2 regions of the Pseudoalteromonas sp. AWH4_217 genome follow, and region 2 is predicted to be linked to the other one. Evidence: predicted binding sites of a transcription regulator. Region 2 holds the regulator's gene; the other holds the start of a gene.

Region 1 (3,311 bases), on a different contig from region 2:
TCACTGAGCAGATGGAGGTTGCCCTGTTTGTTCGCAACCTTATGGATAAGCGCATACTCATTGGCGGGAATGACTTCACTGAAGTATTTGGTGTCGCAGAGCATTACCTGGCCCCGCCCAGAGAGTGGGGTCTGTCCCTGAGATACCAGTTTTAAAGACCGAATATGATGACAAATACTAACCCCCTTCTGTTTATCACTGTGATGTTCCTGAGCATCAGCCTGTGCTCTGCAGCAGCGGCTCAGCTTCAGTTGCTCAGTGATGATCCGTTAGATATCAAGATGGTGTTTTCAGATCAGGCGCTGGATATATCAACTGACTCCAATAACCTAGTTTTTGACTACATTGCGCAAAAAACACCGGGGTTTATCCGTCCACCTCTGTTGCTGGCACCGGGCACCCGTATTGATCAGTTACTGCAAAGTACCTTGCCTTTTTGTGCACTAAACCGGATCAAAACGCAACGCAGAGCAAAACAATATCTGTTCAGCTTACCGGTACACCTATATCCCAGTCATCGGCTATATTTTTTGCCATTAAACATTGAATTATCCCCTTTTCTCAATGCTCAAGGGCAGCTGACCGAGCTCAATGCGTTATTAAAAGCTCACCCGAGAACCACTTTACTGACGGAAGCTCAACGCTCTTATGGAGATTATCTTGATGTGCAACTAGGCCAAATAGACAAAGCACAATTGATCCGACGCCCGGGCGGAGACAGTTACAAAGCCACTGTCACTATGTTCGAAAGAGGCAGAGCCAGTTTTATTCTTACCTATCCAACCACGATGCAACGCTATGCCAGCCAGTTGACACTCAATCAGGTGCATAGCCTGGAAATCGCCAACAACCCGCCGTTTGTACTCGGCCACATTGCATGTTCAGACACCCCAGAGTCCAGGCAGTTCCTTAAAACCGTCAATGAAGCACTGAGTCATTTGTACCAACAAGAGGACTTTTTAGCGCTGCACCTGCGTTACTTACCAAACGCAGAAAGAGCTTATTTCAGGAAGCAAATCGAACAGCAGATAGCCAAAGCGCTGGGTTATTATCAGATGACACAAAATAATATCGACATTAAAAAAGAGCAGCCTGAGCCGCTCCTGGAGATGAACAAACAACACTGAGTCTATGCTAAAATGCGACCTTTCCTTTTAGCTTGGCAAGCATGTTGACACCTATCCCGTTAACCCGCAAAAGCGCGTCCATATCCTGAAAATCACCCGCTTCCTCTCGTGAGCGAATAATGGCTTCGGCTTTTTTCTGGCCAATACCAGGTAAGCGTATCAACTCCTCAACGGTGGCACGGTTTACATTTACCACAGCATCAGCAACTTGCTGTGTCTGTGCAGGCGCTTGCTCTGGTTGAGCCATAACCGGAAGTGCGGCGGACAATGCCAATGTAGCTAAAAGTGTTTTGATATTCATAATCAGATCCCTCAAGTTTAGATTCCATTTCTTTGTGCGTTCACATCAATGTATATGCACAGTTAAAATAAAGTAAACATCATCAATTATGTCAAAATTATGTCTGCGTTTTTCAGTTGCTTTTTTTTCATACAGAACTAAAAATAGCAACTCAACCTCTGAACGAACACGAACTTTTTGCTGGCGGCCTAGTCGTAATATGGCTGTACAAGTTGAGCAGCCCACATTCTCAGAGTTCAGGTATTTATGCCAGCAACTAAAGAATGTAAATGAAGGATGCCTAGGTACAGATGGGCCATACTAATGCATAATAGTGCTTTATCAGTTGTAATTATTAACGAGACAAGTTACTGTATATAAAAACAGTGTTCGTGGAGAGTGATCATGGCGGTTATCGTAAAGTATGTGGTAGAAAGAAATGGAGTAGAGCGTATGACATTTACCAGCAAAAAAGAGGCTGATGCTTATGATAAAATGCTGGATGTTGCAGAAGCGCTTGAAGGCATGTTAGAGAAAGTGGACGTTCCGCTTAGTGAGCAGCAAGTTGAATCGCTGGCACTTGAAATTGCCAAACAAAAAGACGACTTTATGGCTATTCTAAAAGGCACTAAAGTGCCGTCAAAGAAAGACAACGAAGAAAAGCCAGCCGGTAAAAAAGGTGACGATGATAAGGTCACGGCAATCAAACAAGCCTGATACCAAATGACTTAATTAGGTCACAAAAAAAGCCAGTTTTCTCACAGAATACTGGCTTTTTAAATTCAGTTGAATTTATTTAAGCACGGTCGCAACGGCATCTGCAAAGTAATCGATGTTATCTTTGCTTACACCTGCAACGTTTACGCGGCTCGAGCCGACAATGTAAATTGAATACTCTTCGCGTAGTCTGTCAATTTGTGCTTTATCTATACCAAGGAATGAGAACATACCATTTTGGCACTCAATGAAAGAGAAGTCCTGCGCTGTGCCTTTTGCATTCAGGTTGTCTTTGATCAAGCTGCGTAGACCGTTAATTCGATCACGCATTTCAGCCAGTTCCTGGTGCCATTCCTGAGTCAATTCCTCACTGCCCAGGATGGTATTCACAATGTCTGCACCATGTGCCGGCGGCATAGAGTAAATACTACGCACAACACTCAGTAACACTGAGTTAGACACATCCGCAACCGCAGCATCTTTAGCGATAAATGAACAAGCCCCAATACGCTCACGGTATAAACCAAAATTCTTAGAACATGAAGAGCAGATTAACAGCTCGTCAACGGTTGCAGCCAACAGGCGTAGTCCCTGCGCATCTTCTTCCAGACCACTGCCAAAGCCTTGGTAGGCGATATCAATCAGTGGTGTAAAGCCCACGTCTTTGGCCAGCTCTGCAACTGTCTTCCATTGTTCTGCGTTTAAATCCATCCCACTTGGGTTATGACAACACGCATGAAGCAGTACTACATCACCTTTCGGTACTTGCTTCAGTGCATCTATCATTTCATCGAACAATAACCCTTTGTTCTCATAATCATAATATGGATACTCTTTAACCTGTAAGCCGGCTGCCTCAAACAAGCTAATATGGTTTGCCCAGGTAGGAGTTGTCACCCATACCGTGGCATTGGTATTACAACGCTTGATAAATTCAGCCGCAACGCGCAAAGCACCTGTGCCGCCCGGCGCCTGCGCTGTTCTGACACGATTAGCCAGCAATGCAGGGTGATCATTACCCAGTAGCAACTTTTCCATTTTATCGCAGTAATCCAGGTTACCCGCTAAACCAATGTAAGATTTAGTTGTTTCATTCTCCAGACGAAACGCTTCAGCCTTTTTTACCGCCTTCAGAACCGGGGTATGACCCTGCTCGTCTTTGTACACCCCAACCCCTAGGTCAATCT
Region 2 (3,311 bases):
AGCGGGTTTTTTGCTATGTGCGATTTAAAAAGATGTAGACAGAATGGCGTTGTCTATTCGTTCATGAAGGTGGGTGGATGGTGAATAGGTCTGCGTTCTCTAGAATGGCTTATTTCACCTTGCGCAAAGTAAATGCACTCGCGTTGCTCGCTGTCATTGTACTTTGCACTTAATTCATCCATGAATCTCATCGACATTCGTACCTCCTTGTACATCAAAACCCGATTCGAAAGAGTCGGGCTTTTTTGCGTTTTAGCCTAAAGGTTTTTTAGTTGAGAACACCGACATTTCTCCATTCAAACAGGTCTACACTAGCGCACTTGATGCGGGATTTGCTAACAGACCACACCGCCCATACAACAAGTACACTGAAACAAACCTACTCAGCACTGAAAAGCTGGTTTAAATGGATCCCGTATCCAGTGTGGGATGACGACGGAGTTGTTGGAGGTGTGGCAGAGCAGGGTGAGCCTGAAGCCACTGCTGCAAGGCTATTTCGTAGGCATGACAAATACACCGGAGCAAACCTACTCAGCACTGAAAAACCGGTTTAAACAGCTCCCGCATCGGGTGCGGGATGACGGAGGAGTTGTTGTTGCAAACGTTGCTCGTTCAGGGTGGCAGCTGAATCATTGACGGCGCACAATGAACGAAGAATAGGGTTGTATCTAATAGCAAACAGATTTAAATGTGTGACTAAACTTCGTTTTCAGGTTAGAGACGATTAACCGTTGCGAAAAAATGATAACTGTATATACTCACAGTAAATGCACTGTATGGAAAACCAGTTATATGCGACCACTTACAAAACGACAAGAGCAAGTTTTTGAACTTATAAAAGTTTTCATTAAGGATACTGGCATGCCGCCGACTCGAGCAGAGATCGCGGATTCGCTTGGGTTTCGCAGTGCAAATGCTGCAGAAGAGCACTTGAAAGCATTGGCCAAAAAAGGCGTAATCGAAATGGTACCAGGTGCAAGTCGAGGCATTCGCTTAGTTGAGGACGAGCCTGAGCAACTGGGTTTGCCTTTAATCGGTCGAGTTGCCGCAGGCGAGCCGATACTTGCACAAGAACATATTGAAAGTCATTGTTCAGTCGACCCTGCTATGTTTCATCCTGCCGCAGACTACTTATTAAGAGTCAATGGTATGAGTATGAAGAACATTGGAATTATGGATGGAGATCTATTGGCAGTACACCGTACTCAGGTTGTGAATAACGGACAGGTTGTCGTTGCTCGGGTTGAGGAAGATGTAACAGTTAAGCGTTTTGAGAAGTTAGGTAAGAAAGTATACTTACATGCTGAAAATGAAGATTTCTCTCCTATTGAAGTGGATCTGGAACAACAGAACTTCTCTATCGAGGGCCTGGCCGTCGGCGTGATTCGCAGTGATATTTAAATATTTCCTCCCGCCCGGCGCAACGCAAGTCGGGCGAATTTTACGTCTTGTAAACACTTATACTCAGCCATCCTAAGTGCTGCAGCGTATGAGTGAATCCTAACAAACAGCTATTTTTCAAATATTTCCCTCCCATAGAAATCAAAATCAGCGTCAGATAAAAACTTGCTAAACGGTTAAATTTTGACTAGTTGTTAAATGGTCGTGCAGTACTCATGGGATAACCCAAGTGAAATGACAGTCATCCGATAATAAGAACCGTTGCTTCTCACACTTGAAGCAATTGAGGGAGACGTCTAATGAAAATAGCCAAACTCATCACAATTGCGATGTGTTTACTTGTCAGTACGTTCACGTTCGCAAGTGACTACAACATGCGTACCGGTGTTACTGACATTAGCAATCAGGTATATCAATTACACATGACCATATTCTGGATCTGCTGTGTGATTGGGCTGATTGTCTTCTCCGTCATGTTTTGGGCTCTGATCCATCATCGACGCTCTAAAGGTGCCGAACCTGCGCAATTTCACGAAAGCACTAAAGTCGAGATCCTCTGGACTGCTATTCCGTTTTTAATTTTGGTTGCAATGGCGGTGCCTGCAACAAAAACATTAATTGCGATGGAAGATACCGATAAGGCCGACCTAACCATTAAAGTAACTGGCTCACAATGGAAGTGGCACTATGAGTACTTAGGCCATGATGTGGACTTCTATTCTCTTATGTCTACGCCGAGAGCGCAGATTGATAATATGCAGAGCAAAACAGAAAATTATTTGCTTGAGGTTGATAAACCTCTGGTCATTCCTACAGGCAAGAAAGTACGTTTCTTATTGACCTCTGATGATGTAATTCATTCTTGGTGGGTACCTGATTTTGCAGTTAAAAAGGACGCAAACCCGGGGTTTATTAACGAGGCCTGGACTAATGTGAATGAGCCCGGTACCTATCGTGGTCAGTGTGCTGAGTTGTGCGGTAAAGATCATGGGTTCATGCCTGTCGTTGTAGAAGCCAAACCTGAAGCAGAGTTTCAGGAATGGCTTGCCAATGAAAAAGCACAAAGAGCACTTGCTGCTGAGCAAGAGGCTGCCTTACTTGACCAAACGCTTAGTAAAGAAGAGCTTATGGCTACAGGGGAACGTGTTTACATGGCCTATTGTGCGGCGTGTCATCAACCTACAGGGCTCGGTCTGCAAGGTGTGTTTCCTGCATTAAAGGGGAGCGCTATGGTAACCGGGGATTTACAGGCACATATTGAAATTATTATGGAAGGGCGTCCTGGCACAGCAATGCAAGCGTTTGCGAAGCAACTATCGTTAAAAGAAGTTGCGGGAGTTATCACTTTTAAAAGAAATAGCTGGGGGAATGATACCGGGGAAGTCATCCAACCTAGTCAAATACAAGCCTACCTTGACGGCAAACAGGAGGAAGCCAAATGACTTCGAGTACACAGCAGGCTGCTCTTGAGCAAGAGCATGACCATGGTCACCACGGCCCGGCAACCGGAATTAAGCGTTGGCTTTTTACGACTAACCATAAAGATATAGGCTCTTTGTATTTACTCTTTTCTTTACTGATGTTCCTAATCGGCGGCGGTATGGCTATGGTCATTCGGGCTGAATTGTTCCAGCCAGGGTTACAGCTTGTTGATCCACACTTTTTTAATCAAATGACCACAGTGCATGGTTTGATCATGGTGTTTGGTGCTGTTATGCCTGCCTTTACAGGCCTAGCAAACTGGATGGTACCTATGATGATAGGTGCACCCGATATGGCACTGCCACGCATGAATAACTGGAGCTTTTGGATCTTGCCATTTGCTTTTCTTATTCTGCTCGCATCGTTGTTTATGGAAGGCGGCGGCCCTGCATTCGGGTGGACATTCTATGCGCCACTCTCCACGACTT

The links. Region 2 encodes LexA, which represses DNA repair genes until DNA is damaged. Its sites were predicted from a motif close to TACTGTATNNNNATACAGTA; they were not measured.
Region 1: a site for LexA is predicted at 1,777-1,796, ahead of ACXAH1_RS07895 (YebG family protein). Genes of this name have one in related genera too.

What each region holds. Positions count from the first base shown of each region.
Region 1 is NZ_JBSWYM010000005.1:238,378-241,688, reverse strand. It holds gene ACXAH1_RS07910 (TonB-dependent receptor) at 1-155, shown strand, start outside; gene ACXAH1_RS07905 (hypothetical protein) at 165-1,127, shown strand; gene ACXAH1_RS07900 (ComEA family DNA-binding protein) at 1,135-1,428, opposite strand; gene ACXAH1_RS07895 (YebG family protein) at 1,813-2,124, shown strand; gene ACXAH1_RS07890 (amino acid aminotransferase) at 2,200-3,311, opposite strand, start outside.
Region 2 is NZ_JBSWYM010000023.1:98-3,408, forward strand. It holds gene ACXAH1_RS21335 (hypothetical protein) at 54-197, opposite strand; gene ACXAH1_RS21340 (hypothetical protein) at 451-636, shown strand; gene lexA (transcriptional repressor LexA) at 793-1,401, shown strand; gene coxB (cytochrome c oxidase subunit II) at 1,731-2,843, shown strand; gene ctaD (cytochrome c oxidase subunit I) at 2,840-3,311, shown strand, end outside.